Regions from separate parts of the Bradyrhizobium sp. CCBAU 51753 genome, predicted to be linked through region 2. Evidence: predicted binding sites of a transcription regulator. Region 2 holds the regulator's gene; each other region holds the start of a gene.
What was found. The regulator LexA, encoded in region 2, represses DNA repair genes until DNA is damaged. The targets are predictions, from matches to a motif close to TGTTCNNNNTGTGTTCNG.
Positions count from the first base shown of each region.

Region 1 (5,174 bases), 340 kb from region 2:
CAACTGGACGGGCTTCTACATCGGCGGCTTCGGTGGCTACGCCAGCGAAAACTCCGGCAACCCGAAGATGGAAGGCGGCTTCGGCGGCGGCACCATCGGCTACAACTGGCAGGCCGGCAACTTCGTGTACGGCCTCGAGGCCGACGGCGCCTGGGCTGACGTCAATGCGTCGGTCAGCGGCTTCGGCGTCACCGTGAAGAGCAAGATCGAAGCGCTCGGCACCGTGCGCGGCCGCGTCGGCTTCGCCGTCGACCAGGTGCTGTTCTACGGCACCGGCGGCTACGCCTGGGTCGACAACAAGCTCAGCGTCACCGCGCTCGGCGTGACGGCTTCGCAGAGCAACTTCCACTCCGGCTGGACCGTCGGCGCGGGCATCGAGGCGTTCATCGCGCCGCAGTGGTCGATCAAGGGCGAGTACCTGTACCGCAGCCTGGACAGCGAGACCTATTTCGGCGTGCCCTCCGGAACGCTCGAACTGCACAGCGTCCAGTTCGGCGTGAACTATCACTTCGGCGGCCCGGTGGTCGCGAGATACTGAGCACTGAGCAACTCCTGATCGCACGATCGGGACCCGAAGGCCGGCCCTGGTGGCCGGCCTTTTTGCTTTGCCCGGAACCCCCGCTGCTGACGCCTGCTGCCATCAGGCGAACTATCCGTTGATGGAATCAACTCGGCACTGGAAATCTGCCGCCGTTCTTCCTACGTTCCAGTCCTCACACCACCATCGGCGCAGGGTCCCGGCATCACCGGTGGCGCGCGCCCAAAAGGCGCAACGTTCAGGCGCCCGGAACTGTCGCAATGGATGAAGTGCTCAAGGCGAAGCGCCAACAGACCGCGGGCTCCTCGTCGCGCGCCATCACGATCCGTGGCGCGCGCGAACACAATCTGAAGAACATCGACGTCGAGATTCCCCGCGACAGACTGGTCGTGTTCACCGGCCTGTCCGGCTCCGGCAAATCCTCGCTGGCGTTTGACACCATCTATGCCGAGGGCCAGCGCCGCTACGTCGAGTCGCTGTCGGCCTATGCGCGCCAGTTTCTCGAGATGATGCAGAAGCCCGACGTCGACCAGATCGACGGCCTGTCGCCGGCGATCTCGATCGAGCAGAAAACCACGTCGAAGAACCCGCGCTCCACCGTCGGCACCGTCACCGAAATCTACGACTACATGCGCCTGTTGTGGGCCCGCGTCGGCGTGCCCTATTCGCCGGCCACCGGGCTGCCGATCGAGAGCCAGATCGTCTCGCAGATGGTCGACCGCGTGCTGGCGCTGCCCGAGGGCACCCGCCTCTATCTGCTGGCGCCGGTCGTGCGCGGCCGCAAGGGCGAGTACAAGAAGGAGCTCGCCGAGTACCTCAAGAAGGGCTTTCAGCGCGTCAAGATCGACGGCACGTTCTACGAGCTCGCGGAAGCGCCCGCGCTCGACAAGAAATTCCCGCACGACATCGACGTCGTGGTCGACCGCATCGTGGTGCGCCCGGATCTCGCGCAGCGCCTCGCCGAGAGCTTTGAGACCGCGCTGAAGCTCACCGAAGGCCTCGCCGTAATCGAGTATGCCGACGCGCCGGCGGCGGCGGCTGCGGCGGACGACAAGAAGAAGACGGCAAAAATCCACGACAAGAGCGGACCCGAGCGCATCCTGTTCTCGGAAAAATTCGCCTGCCCGGTCTCCGGCTTCACCATTCCCGAGATCGAACCGCGCCTGTTCTCCTTCAACAATCCCTATGGCGCCTGCCCGGCCTGCGGCGGCCTCGGGGTCGAGCAGCATATCGACGAGGATCTCGTCATCCCCGACAAGGAGCTGACCCTGGGCAAGGGCGCGATCGCGCCGTGGGCGAAATCGTCCTCGCCCTATTACATCCAGACCCTGACCGCGCTCGGCAAGCACTACAAGTTCACGCTGAACACAAAGTGGAAGGACCTGCCGAAGAAGGTGCAGCAAGCGCTGCTGCACGGCTCCGGCGACGACGAGATCAAGTTCTCCTATGAGGACGGGGTGCGCTCCTACGACACCAAGAAGCCGTTCGAGGGCGTCATCACCAACATCAACCGCCGCTATCGCGAGACCGAGAGCGAGTGGGCGCGCGAAGAGCTCGGCAAGTATTTTTCCGACGTGCCCTGCGCCGGCTGCAACGGCTACCGCCTGAAGCCGGAGGCGCTGTGCGTCAAGATCGGCGGCAAGCATATCGGCGAGATCGCCGACCTCTCGGTGCGGCGCGCCGGCGAATGGTTCGAGACGGTGCCGGCGGCGCTCAATGCGCAGCAGAACGAGATCGCCGCGCGGATCCTCAAGGAGATCCGCGAGCGGTTGACCTTCCTGCTCGACGTCGGCCTGAACTACCTGACGCTGTCGCGCTCCTCCGGCACGCTGTCCGGCGGCGAGAGCCAGCGCATCCGCCTCGCCTCGCAGATCGGCTCGGGGCTGACCGGCGTGCTCTACGTGCTGGACGAGCCGTCGATCGGCCTGCACCAGCGCGACAATGCCCGCCTGCTCGACACCCTGAAGCGGCTGCGCGACCTCGGCAATACCGTGGTCGTGGTCGAGCATGACGAGGACGCCATCCGCCTCGCGGACTACGTGCTCGACATCGGTCCCGGGGCCGGCATGCATGGCGGCCACATCGTCGCCGAAGGCACGCCCGCCGACATCATGCGCAATCCGAAGTCGCTGACCGGAAAGTATCTCACCGGCGAGCTGTCGGTTGCGATCCCGGAGCGGCGGCCGCCGAACCACCGCCGCACCATCAAGGTGATCAACGCCCGCGGCAACAATCTCAAGAACGTCTCGGCCGAGATCCCGCTCGGCCTGTTCACCTGCGTGACCGGCGTCTCCGGCGGCGGCAAGTCGACCTTGCTGATCGACACGCTGTACCGCGCGATCGCGCGCAAGTTGAACAACGCCAGCGAGGGCGCCGCGCCGCACGACCGCATCGAGGGCCTCGAGCACATCGACAAAATCATCGACATCGACCAGTCGCCGATCGGCCGCACCCCGCGCTCCAACCCCGCGACCTATACCGGCGCCTTCACGCCGATCCGCGAATGGTTCGCCGGCCTCCCCGAGGCGAAGGCGCGCGGCTACGAGCCCGGGCGCTTCTCCTTCAACGTCAAGGGCGGCCGCTGCGAGGCCTGCCAGGGCGACGGCGTCATCAAGATCGAGATGCACTTTTTGCCCGACGTCTACGTCACCTGCGACACCTGCAAGGGCAAGCGCTACAACCGCGAGACCCTCGAAGTGCTGTTCAAGGGCAAGAGCATCGCCGACGTGCTCGACATGACCGTCGAGGAAGCCGCCGAGTTCTTCAAGGCAGTGCCGCGCGTCCGCGAAACCTTCCAGACCCTGCACCGTGTCGGGTTGGACTACATCCACGTCGGCCAGCAGGCGACGACACTCTCGGGCGGCGAAGCCCAGCGCGTCAAGCTGGCAAAGGAGCTGTCAAAGCGCGCCACCGGCCGCACGCTCTACATCCTGGACGAGCCGACCACCGGCCTGCACTTCCACGACGTCGCAAAACTGCTGGAGGTGCTGCACGAGCTGGTCGCCCAGGGCAACACGGTTGTCGTGATCGAGCACAATCTCGAAGTCATCAAGACCGCCGACTGGGTGATCGACCTCGGCCCCGAAGGCGGCGACGGCGGCGGCGAAATCGTCGCCTGGGGCCCGCCGGAAGACATCGTCAAGGCGCCGAGGAGCTACACCGGCAAGTTTCTGGCGCCGGTGCTGAAGAAGGCCAACAGCAAGCCGCGGAAGAGCTCGGCGAGCGAGGCGGCGGAGTGAGGTTACCAACCATACCTTGCACTTGATTTTTCTGAGTGGACCCGGGGAGTCCGAAACATGTTTATTCGACTTGGAAGCCTCTTCGTAAATTCTCAATATGTTGCCGAAATTCGCCTACGGTCGAATCAGGCCAACGAGCCCAATGCGACACTGGTAATGCATGACGGCTCGCAACGTGAAGGCTTCGTGCTCCAAAGCGAAATCGAATCCCTTACGGAAACAATTGTGCCTGCTCCCGCCGGCTTTGAAGCAAACCGTGAGTACGAGTTGGACTTTGACGATGATGGTCCAGTGACGCTCGACTGGAGACCTGTCGTCGCGTTTGCCGTACACTCAGGTGGTGCCGGGCTCGATCCGATTACTGCCGACGATGGTCGCCTCGAGAAATATGCGCTCCGCTCGCCCGACGGAAAGGTCCGGACTTCGTCGGATGAGTTTTTCGACTCATCGGACGAATACCGAGCCTTCCTGCAAAAGATGAAGGGAAAGGCCGCCTAGGCGGCGCCAGATACCGTTCCATTCTTAACCAACAAAATTGCCCGGATGAGCGAAGCGATATCCGGGGCCATCGGGGCATGCGCAACGACTGCTCCCGCATCTCGCTCCGCTCATGCGGGCAACAACTCCGGGCTCCCCTCGCCGCTACACCGCCCAATAGTTCGGGTGCGTGTACGCGCGCGAGCGGTCGCCCCAGTCGAATTCGTCGCCGTCGAATTCGCAGGGGCCGGTCTGCAGCTCTTCCAGCGTTGCCTCGGCCTCGTAGGCCAGACGCTCGGGATCGTATCTGAGTGCGCTCCACTTGATTGGATAGTGATGGTGGGTGCTCAGCATCCCGCCGGACTTGATCACGGCATAGGCGACCGTTCCGGTCAACTTGTCGAGCATCAGCCGTTCGATCGATCCGAGTTTCGTGCCGTTGCGGCCGTAGACGTTGACGTGCTCAACGCGGTCACTGGGCACCAAGGTATGACTCATGGCGTCCTCCCAGTTTCAGTGGGTTTGACCGGCACTATAGCACGAATGGGCAGGCGCAGGGGCGGACCGGCGAGGCGCAATCGCCGCACCTGCCGCAAACTCGGCGGCGTAGCCCGGATGAGCAAAGCGACATCCGGGAACATTTCGTCCCGCATGTCGCTTTGCTCATGCGGGCCCCTACTCCGTCCGCCTGAGAAACGCCCCGAACGCGCGCGGGCCGTCGCCGACCTTGATCTCGCCGACCACCTTCAGCTCGACGGCATCGATGACGCTCAGCGTGTTGCTCTCCCAGTTCGCGACCACGATGCGCTTGCCGTCGGCGGTGGCCTCGATGCCTTCGGGGTAGTCGCCGACGCTGATCCGCCTCACGGGCTGCAGGGTCGCAAGGTCGAACACGCTGACGGTGCCGTCATACTGGTCGG
Region 1 is NZ_CP030037.1:4,973,549-4,978,722, forward strand. It holds gene XH93_RS22490 (outer membrane protein) at 1-538, shown strand, start outside; gene uvrA (excinuclease ABC subunit UvrA) at 799-3,777, shown strand; gene XH93_RS22500 (hypothetical protein) at 3,835-4,275, shown strand; gene XH93_RS22505 (PRC-barrel domain-containing protein) at 4,420-4,752, opposite strand; gene XH93_RS22510 (cytochrome D1 domain-containing protein) at 4,930-5,174, opposite strand, start outside.
Region 1: a site for LexA is predicted at 692-709, ahead of uvrA (excinuclease ABC subunit UvrA). Genes of this name have one in related genera too.

Region 2 (5,174 bases):
TCGCGGCGAGCGCCGGGATCATTCTGCTCGGGCTGTTGCGCACGCCGCTGCGCTGGTCGGGCGCGGCGTTGCTGGTGGCGGCCTTGGTTTGGGCGGTGCGGGCGCCGCTGCCGGACATTCTGATCTCCCCCGATGGCCGCAACGTCGCGGTGCGCGGCGGCGACGGTCGGCTGCATCTGATGCACAGCGCGCGGGACGCCTTTGTGGTCAAGGAATGGCTGGCGGCGGATGCCGACGCGCGGACCGCGGGCGATGCGTCGCTGGGCGAGGGCGTCTCCTGCGACGAGGCCGGCTGCGTCACCCGGCACCGCGGCGGCGGTTTTGTCGCGCTGGCGACCCGGCCGGAGGCGCTGGCCGACGATTGCGAGCGGGCCGCGGTGATCGTGACGGCGCGACAGGTCGCCCAGGGCTGCGCGGCGTCGGTGATCGATGCCGAGCGGCTGCGCCGGCACGGCGCGCTGGCGCTGCGCCGGATCGGCGACGGCTTTGCGATCGATGCGGTCAAGCCCGGCAGCATCGACCGGCCGTGGTCGCCGGCGGTTCCAGGCGATGCCGACAGCGAGACGACGCTGCGGCCGCCCGCCGGCGCAGCACGCCCCGCCGTCGATGCGACGCCGGCCGAGGCCGATCTGCAGGCCGATGATTAGTGGTGGTCGGAGGAGGGGGCGGTCGGCAGCTCGAACAGGCCGAGGTGGTATTCGTCGGCATCGGGGCCGGCGTCGGGCTTCTTGACCAGGGTGAAGACGGCTTCGGGAAACTGCTGCCAGACCTTGAGGTCATCGGCGGTCACGGTCAGCCAGCCGAACCGGAACATGTAGCGGCCCGGTTCCGTGACGCGTCCAGCTCGCTGCCATGTGACCTTGTCGACCACCGCGCACGTCCTCCGCGCGGGATGATGCGCCAAGGTGCCGTCCAGCGCAACCGAGCCGGCGTCCAGCGCAACCGAGCCGGCGTCCAGCGCAACCTCACTGATGCGCCCCGGAACGGAACTCCGGGGTCGCTCGAAATCGCTTTGGTCACCCGCCGCGGGACAGCTCATCCTGCGGCGACGATGCGCTCAACCCAAAAACAGCGATGCGAATGCGGAGGGCCGCCGCTCTGCGACCTTGGGCTTGTGCTCGACGGTCGGATGCAGCGCCGGCAGCTGCAGCACCGTGACGCGCTGGCCTTCGACGAGCTGGGTCACCAGCACATGGCTGCCGTCGGGGAATTCGACCGCGTCGTGATGGCGATCCGGCACGTCGGGCTCGACCTCGTTGAACACGCCGACCCGATAGCCGATCGTCTTGGTCCAGATCCACCGGCTGTCGTAGCGGACGTTCTCGACGAAGGCGAGCTCGGTGCCGGGCAGCATGCAGACCGCGACGTTGGGATCGTTCTCCGAGGCAAAACCGCGGGTCGACGTGCCGCGGAAAGTCGTGCTGATCAGCGTCTCTCCGACGACGGCGGGACGCGATTGCACCGCATGCAGGCTATAGTCACACATCGGAAGGCTCCTCTGTCGAGGTAGCGACCCGTGCCTCTCCTTGAGGCGCGGGCCTCTACCAGAGTGGACGATAGCGAACGAGTGTTTTCTCGTTTCGAGGCGATTGTACGACTGGTCACGGACGGCCTCAATCACAAACACGCTACAGCGCGTCGGCGGTATCTGGGCGCATCTGGTGCAAGTCACACGTCGCGCTATCCGCCAAGCAACGGTCCGATGCGTCGCTCCGTTCCTCGATCGGGATGACTTTTCTTCGAATCGTCATCCCGCCCGATAGTTTTGCTTGAGCATGATCTCCGCGCAGACGATCATCAAGTGCCGCCGGCGCCTAGTATTTCCTGTACAGGCCGATCAACTTGCCCTGGATGCGCACCCGGTTCGGCGGCAGGATGCGCACTTCATAGGCGGTGTTGGCCGGCTCGAGCGCGATCGATGCACCGCGGCGGCGGAAGCGCTTCAGAGTGGCTTCCTCCTCGTCGATCAGCGCCACCACGATGTCGCCGGTGTTGGCGGTGTCGTTGCGCTGGATCAGCGCCATGTCGCCGTCGAGGATGCCGGCGTCGACCATGGAGTCGCCACGCACCTCGAGCGCGTAGTGCTCGCCGGCGCCGAGCATGTCCGGCGGCACGCTGATGGTGTGGCTGCGGGTCTGCAGCGCCTCGATCGGCGTACCGGCCGCGATCCGGCCCATCACCGGCACGGCGACCGGACGGTTGCCGTCGTCCTCGGCGACCGGCGGCGTCGAGGAGCGCTTGCCGAGCGCGCCCTCGATCACGCTCGGGGTGAAGCCGCGGCGGCCATTGCCGCCGCCGGCGGCCAGTTCGGGCAGCTTGATCACCTCGATCGCGCGCGCCCGGTTCGGCAGGCGGCGGATGAAGCCGCGCTCCTCCAGCGCGGTGATGAGGCGGTGGATACCGGATTTCGAGCGCAGGTCGAGCGCATCCTTCATCTCGTCGAAGGAGGGCGGCACGCCGGCCTCTTTCAGACGTTCATTGATGAAACGCAGAAGTTCGTACTGTTTGCGCGTGAGCATCTCGAGTATTCCCCCGGTTGATAGCGTCGTTCGATTCCGAGACTTCGGAAGACCCGGAGCACGGCGCTCCGCGATGAACTCCCGATTGTAGACACCAGTACTCGAAACAAATCATGAACGGACACTATATGTTCGATATGTGTTCCGCAACCACTTAATTTCAGGTGAACGTGACAGGCAATCGGCGAAGTGGCGGCCGCGCGAGGCTCACTCCGGCATCGTGAGGATCTCGCATTCGGCACCGCTCGCGGCCGCGGGCGCGAACGGCGGACGAACGAGAAGTGCCTGCGCCGCAGCGAGATTCCCCAGCAGCGATGAGTCCTGCTTCATCACGGGCGTTGCGATCAGCGTGCCGTCCGCGCGCGCCTCGAGGCGGGCGCGCAAGTAATCCTCACGCTGGTCGTTGGCGGCGAGATCGCGGCCGAGCAATGCGCGCGCGCGGACGTGATGAATCACCTTGCGGCCGCTCAGTGCCCGAATCAGCGGCACCAGGAACAGGAAGGCGCAGACATAGGACGACACCGGATTGCCGGGCAGGCCGATCACCCGCATCGCGCCGAGCCGTCCGTGCATCATCGGCTTGCCGGGCCGCATCGCGATCCGCCAGAACGCCATGGTGACGCCCTCGGCCTCCAGCGACTGCTTGACCAGGTCGTGGTCGCCGACCGAGGCGCCGCCGGTGGTGATCAGGACGTCGGCGCCGGCATCGCGCGCTCGGCGGATGCCTGGGGTCGTTGCGGCCACGGTGTCGGCGGCGATCCCGAGATCGATCGTCTCGGCACCCTCGGCGCGGGCCAACGCCCGCAGCGCATAGCCGTTGGAATAGACGATCTGGCCGGGACCCGGCTTGGAACCCGGCATCACCAGCTCGTCGCCGGTTGCCAGCACCGCGACCCTGGGACGGCGGCGCACCGCGAGTTCCGGATAGTTCATGGCGGCGGCAAGCGAGAGCGCGCGGTCCGAGAGGCGGCTGCCGGCCGCAAGCAGCACGTCGCCTTCGCGGAAGTCGACACCGGGGGGACGGATATGCCGCCCGGTGACCGCCGTCTCGGTGATGGTGATGTGGTCGCCATCGGCCCTGGTGTCTTCCTGGATGATCACAGCGTCGGCGCCGTCGGGGATCACGCCGCCGGTAAAGATCCGCACCGCTTCGCCGGCGCTGACCGTGCGCTCGAACGGCCGGCCGGCGGCGACTTCGCCGATCACCTTCAGCCGCGCCGACAGGTCGGCCGCATCGGCCGCGCGCACCGCATAGCCGTCCATCGCCGACATCGCCTGCGGCGGCTGGGTGCGCAGCGCCGCGACGTCGCGCGCCAGCGTGCGGTGATAGGCGGCATCGAGGCCGACCATCTCCTCAGGCAGCGGCTCGGCGCCGTCGAGAATCGCGGACAGGGCATCGGCAACCGGCATCAAGGCCACGCGCGGACCTCCTCAGATTTTGCTCTCGATCCCAAGCGCGGACAGCGCCCTTGCCACGTCATCCGTCGATGTCACGTGGACGGCATGAAGGCCGCGCGCCCGCGCGCCCTCGATATTGGCCGCCGTATCGTCGAAGAACAGGATCCGCGACGCCGGCACGCCGATGGCTTTTACCACATGATCATAGGCCGCGGCGTCGGGTTTGCGCAGCCCGATCGCCGAGGACAGGAACACGGCGCGGAAATGGCTGAGCACATCGGCATAGGCGACCGAGAAATGCGCGACATGGGCCGGGTTGGTGTTGGAGAAGGCGTACAACGGCATCCGCTTGGCGGCGCCGGCGAGCAGCGGCGCGATGCCCGGCATCTCGCCGGTGAAGATCGCGTTCCAGCCCTCGAGGAACTGGGCGTCGGTGAGGCCGACGCCGAGGGTGTCGCGCAAATTGGCGAAGAACGCGGCGTCGTCGATCCGGCCGACCTCGTGATGCTTGAAGCTGTCGTCGACGATGAAGCGGCCGGCGAGGTCGGCGGGCGCGCAGCCGGCGTGGCCGGCCCAGCACGCCATCACCTTGTCGAAGCTGATGTCGAGCACGACGCGGCCGATATCGAACAGCAGCACGTCGACGGAATTGGGGGAGAGATCTGAGGTCATTGCGCCGACGGTGTACGAAAATTGCGGGCAGGCGGCAATGGATTCGATCGGCTGCGGGAGCGGGGAGGCCATCGCACGGCTCACATGCTTGCGAGCGGGATGCGTGTGAGTGAGCCCATGCTCGCTGTCGTTCCTAACACCCGTATTTCGAACATTCTAGAAATATCGATTGACGCGGCGTCGACGGCAAAGCATGGTCGCGTCATGAAGATCGATGACGCCGCAGCACGCCTGGAGGCCCTCGGCAATCCGACCAGGCTCAGGATCTACCGGGCGCTGGTCCGCGCCGGACATGCCGGCATGCCGGTCGGGCGTTTGCAGGACCGGCTCAGGATTCCGGCGTCGACGCTGTCGCACCACGTCAAGGCGCTGGTCTCCGTGGGGCTGATCTCGCAGGTGCGCGAGGGCACCACGCTGATCTGTCACGCCCAGTACGACACAATGCAGGGCCTGGTGAATTTTCTGGCTGCCGAGTGCTGCGCCGACGAAACGGAATGCAAGGAAGCCAAGACGGCCGCCTGATCTTTTAGCGCTTTCTTCAATGATTCCAGAAGGACAGAAAAATGAGCGTAACCACGGTCGGCC
Region 2 is NZ_CP030037.1:4,629,910-4,635,083, forward strand. It holds gene XH93_RS20860 (ComEC/Rec2 family competence protein) at 1-647, shown strand, start outside; gene XH93_RS20865 (hypothetical protein) at 644-871, opposite strand; gene XH93_RS20870 (hypothetical protein) at 1,058-1,486, opposite strand; gene lexA (transcriptional repressor LexA) at 1,815-2,519, opposite strand; gene glp (gephyrin-like molybdotransferase Glp) at 2,727-3,938, opposite strand; gene XH93_RS20885 (HAD family phosphatase) at 3,951-4,589, opposite strand; gene XH93_RS20890 (helix-turn-helix transcriptional regulator) at 4,794-5,111, shown strand.

Region 3 (5,174 bases), 1.5 Mb from region 2:
TCGCGAGCGGCAGCGAGATCGCGGGGATGCCGCAGAGATTGGCGAGCGGCGTGAAGGCGAAGTTGCGCCAGAGATTGCCGAACCAGTCCAGCACCGACGGATTGTCCGAGATGGTGAGATATTCCGTGGTGCCGACCTTCGGCGTCGGCAGCGCCGTGATCGGGGTCAGGATGATGTCCCAGTCCTCGAAGAAGGCGCCGAAGCCGCGTGACGTCGTGTTGAAGACGGCCTGCATGCGGGCGCGATCGGCGAAGCTGGTGTCCTTGCCGTGCTCCCAGATCCGGATGTTGATCGGCTCGATCAGCTCCGCCGGCGGGCGCTCAAGTCCACGCGCCGCCAGCATGTTGCCGATCACCACCGCGAAGTTGCTGATGTAGCAGGTGGTCTGCGCCGCGAACGCCGCCTGGTAGTCGATCGCGGGCAGGGCGTAATCGACCTGATGGCCGAGGTCCTCGAGGAAACGTCCGACCCGTGCGAGCTCGGCCGAAATATGCGGCGTTGCGCGATAGTCGCCCCATTGGTGCGACAGCGCGATTTTGAGCCGGGCAGGGTCGCGCGCGATCATCGCGGTATACGGCTCCGCCGCGCTCCAGTACGGCATGAACTCGCCGGGCGCGCCGCCGCGGCAGGCGTCGACGAAGGCCGCGGTGTCGCGCACCGAGCGCGACTGGCAGCCCTGGATCGAGACGAGGCCGGTGAGATCGGACAGATGCGGCGCGATCGAGAACACGCCGCGCGAGACCTTCAGCCCGATATTGCCGTTGACGCCGGCGGGAATGCGGATCGAGCCGCCGCCGTCGGTGGCATGCGCGATCGGCACCGCGCCGGCCGCGACCATCGCCGCGCTGCCGGCCGACGAACCGCAGGTGGTGTAATCGGTATTCCAGGGATTGCGCGTGACGTAGACCGCGGGGTTTTCCGCCGAGCTGCAGACCCCGAACTCCGGCGTGGTGGTGCGGCCGATCAGATTGAGGCCGGCCTTGCGCAGCTTCGTCGTCAGGAATGTGTCTTCACTGGCGCGGTTGCCGCGCATCATCAGTGAGCCCATCTCCTGCAGCCGGCCCTTCAGCGTCGGGCCGAGATCCTTCATCAGGAACGGCAGGCCGGCGAACGGACCATTGAGATCGGCGCCGTCGCGGGCGGGGTCGGCGATGACGTCGTCGAACAGCTCGACCACGCCGGACAGCGTGCCATCGACCCTGGCTGTGGCGGCTGCGGCCTGCGCGGCCAATTCCCGCGGCGTCAATTCACCGTTCCTGACGCGCGCGGCGAGCGCCGTCCCGTCATGCCGCGCCCACTCGTCCCAGCTCATCGCCAAAGTCATGCCGTCGATTCCTTTTCTGCTTTGTTTCGTAACTGTAATTTGCGCTGGCGCAGGGTCAAATCAGCGCTCCGGGGGCGGGGCGCAGGGGCTTGAAAATGCCCCAGTTCTGGGGCCCTATGGCCGCCTGTTCAGGGGATGGGGTCGTCATGTTCCGTCGATTGGTGATGCTGGGCGGCGTGATCGCAATCGGGCTCGCGCTCAGCGGCTGCACCAAATGCGGTCCGATCTGGGACGACTGGATGCAGTCGCCGAAATCCTGCAAGTCAGACCATCTTTGAGGTCTCAAGCGCCCTTGGCAAGGCGCGCTTGGCGACGGCTTTTTGGCGGTGATATACCCCCCACGGAAATGCAAGGGAGCGCCCTTATGAGAATTCTGAGCGCGGTCGCGGTCGCGGTGCTGCTGTCGGCGCCGGCCTATGCGCAGATGCCCAACGTCAACCTGATGCCTGAGGTCAAGACCAAGACCCAGGAGGAGAAGGATCAGGACGCCGCCAACCAGAAGGCCTACCAGGAATCGCTGCGCAAGATTCCCGACGCCAAGACATCGGCCGACCCCTGGGGCGCGGTGCGCAACGACGCGCCGCCGAAGAAGGCCGCCGAGCATCCCGCCAAGCCGAAGACCAAGTCTGGCAGCACAGCGTCCGGCAGCGCGGCGTCCGGCAATACGGCGCAGCGCAGCCAGTAGCGTCCGGCGGCCGTTCCCGCATCGCGCGTCCCGCAGACTCGGATTCCGCCGGCGCCGGCCCTATATATTAGGGACGTCGTCAGTTGGTCCGGATTAGCGACAATGGTCTCTCGCCCGCGCGATCTCGCCAGCCGGATGGCCGCCCGGCGCAAGCCGGACGACGGCTATCTGCGCGAGACCTTCACCCTGCCGCGCGATCAGGCGCGCTCGCGGGCGCGCGACTTCCTGAACCGCTACCCGAAGGCCGCTTATATGAGCGCGGTCGAGAGCTGGCGCGAACTGCCCGGCGGCGACATCGAGTTCACAATGCGGCGGCTGGCCAGCGCCGACTGAAGGCGCCCTTGTCCTTGTTTTGACGCGTTTTCTTCACGCGAACCGGTATCCACTTCGCTCGAAAACGCTCTCATTCCGTTTCAGTCCTTGTCGCCGTTGCTGCGGGCCTGCTCGCGCCCGAGCTGCTTCAGCTCGCGGTCGATCCGCAGCTGCACCCGGCGGATCGCCAAGAGGTCGAGCTTTGCCTCGGTCTTGCCCGTGAAGACCCGGTTCCCGATCTGGAAGCGCCATTTCCAGACGCCGGCCATCACTTGGGTGACGCTGTATTCGATGCCCTTGTGGATCATCTGAAACTTCCCCAGCGACTCAGGGCGGCACTCGGTAATTAAACTATAAGTTGTATCTATAAAGCAAAACCCGCAAAGCGACAATGTTATGGAAATTCCGTCCGGGACCCGTCCCGGATCCATCTGCTGGCGGCATCGTTGCCGCTTCCGGCGCGCCAATTCACGCCGGCCAGCATTGCTGTGACGAACACCGCTGAAATCCGCGTGTTCCACCGAGGTTTAAGTAGTTTTTCGGGCTCTGGAACTTTGTTCTAGCCCGGAGAACTACGGACCGCGGCGCGCCGGCACGGCCGCGCGCTGCCGGACAGCCGCTGGGCTGTCGGAACCGGACGCGAGGCGCGCCGTGACGATGAGGAGGGCACGCCGCAGTCCAGGTGGGAGGCGGGCCGCCAACCGGGCCGGCCTTAACCATGTCCGTCGGTGCAGTGATTCTACGGACTCGCCAGAACCGCGCCGGCGGGGTTAGGTAAACGAAGTGTTGACGCACTAATTCTGTGACCAAATCATAATTTTGGATTTTGGGTCAAAGGGGCCGCCCTTGAGCGGCCCCTTCATTTTTTCGGAACTCCGTTCACCCGCGGAGAATTCCGGGACTACCGGGTGCGCCGGCTGAGAACGTCTTGCGTCCCATAGCCAATGATGTGGCCAGAACATTCACCAAGCCGTCTCAGTAGCTCTACCGAGAACAACGGCTAACCCTTGGTTGCTGCTGGGTTAATGGCAATCCAGGCCGCTCCGAAAAGCAAAGCAGGACGCTGTGGATGGAGGCCGGCCGGCGTTTACTTGTTCGAAAGAACATATTGCGAACATAGAACAAACGTGGTACACAGTTCCTCATCAACAAAAGCCTGCCACCCGATCGCATCGTCCCGTTTTCCCGCTAGCGAATCCCCGCCATAAGGAGCACATCCCAAATGTCCGCCACCGCACTGCGTATCGTCGAAGGATCCTCCATGGACAAGTCCAAGGCGCTCTCTGCCGCGCTCTCCCAGATCGAGCGTCAGTTCGGCAAGGGCTCGGTGATGAAGCTCGGCAAGAACGACCGTTCGATGGACGTCGAGACGATTTCGTCGGGATCGCTCGGGCTCGATATCGCGCTCGGCGTCGGTGGCCTGCCGAAGGGGCGGATCGTCGAGATCTACGGGCCGGAATCCTCGGGCAAGACCACGCTGGCGCTGCACACCGTGGCGGAAGGCCAGAAGAAGGGCGGCATCTGCGCCTTCATCGACGCCGAACACGCGCTCGACCCGGTCTATGCCCGCAAGCTCGGCGTCAACATCGACGAGCTCCTGATCTCGCAGCCCGACACCGGCGAGCAGGCGCTGGAAATCGCCGACACCCTGGTGCGCTCCGGCGCGGTCGACGTGCTGGTGATCGACTCGGTGGCGGCGCTGGTGCCGAAGGCCGAACTCGAGGGCGAGATGGGCGATGCGCTGCCGGGCCTGCAGGCCCGCTTGATGAGCCAGGCGCTGCGCAAGCTCACCGCCTCGATCAACAAGTCCAACACCATGGTGATCTTCATCAACCAGATCCGCATGAAGATCGGCGTGATGTACGGCTCGCCGGAAACCACCACCGGCGGCAACGCGCTGAAATTTTACGCTTCCGTCCGCCTCGACATCCGCCGCATCGGCGCCATCAAGGAGCGCGACGAAGTGGTCGGCAACACCACCCGCGTCAAGGTGGTGAAGAACAAGCTGGCGCCGCCCTTCAAGCAGGTCGAGTTCGACATCATGTACGGCGAGGGCGTCTCCAAGATGGGCGAGATCCTCGACCTCGGCGTCAAGGCCGGTCTGGTCGAGAAGTCCGGCGCCTGGTTCTCCTATGACAGCCAGCGGCTCGGCCAGGGCCGCGAGAATTCCAAGGCGTTTTTGCGCTCCAACCCCGACATCACCGCGAAGATCGAAGCCGCGATCCGGCAGAACTCCGGCCTGATCTCCGAGCAGATCCTGGCCGGCACGCCCGAGAGCGACGCCGACGGCGATGAGCCGACCGAAGAGTAAGCCTCCAGGCCGCATAAGTTCGCTGCAAGCGGGCGCTGAGGACGTTGAGTTGCCGACGTCTTCGGCGCCCGTTTCGTTTTGCGCGGGATGTTGGGATGCTGAATGAGCGGCCGATGAAGCGTTTGATTTTGACCAGTTCGTCCGGCACCGAATTGGACCGTGCGGGGGTTGCCGCGAGCGTCGTTTCAGTCTGGTTTCGGTTCGTCTGGGGACCGTTGCCGTCACCGCAGAAACTGGACGCCTATTTCGGCGCGGGAAGCGATCAGAGTCCTGGCGATCAGAGCCTTGGCGATCAGAGCCCCGGCGATCACTGGTCCGATTGGTTTCCCCGGAGTCGCGAGCGCGACGCCGTCAGGCATCTTACGTTCATCGAGTATTGCGCCTCATTCGATCGCATCGAGCTCTGGTTCGATCCCGACCCGAACGATCAATTGCAACTGGCTTGCTTGCTCGATCATGTCCGATCGCATCCCGAGACGGTGGCCAAGTTGGAATTGCGTCTGGTCGGCTTCGATCTGATGATGATAGAGCCGACGTGGAAG
Region 3 is NZ_CP030037.1:6,103,334-6,108,507, reverse strand. It holds gene XH93_RS27995 (amidase) at 1-1,324, opposite strand, end outside; gene XH93_RS27990 (peptidylprolyl isomerase) at 1,471-1,602, shown strand; gene XH93_RS27985 (hypothetical protein) at 1,689-2,009, shown strand; gene XH93_RS27980 (hypothetical protein) at 2,112-2,342, shown strand; gene XH93_RS27975 (hypothetical protein) at 2,423-2,629, opposite strand; gene recA (recombinase RecA) at 3,544-4,632, shown strand; gene XH93_RS27965 (hypothetical protein) at 4,746-5,174, shown strand, end outside.
Region 3: a site for LexA is predicted at 3,421-3,438, ahead of recA (recombinase RecA). Genes of this name have one in related genera too.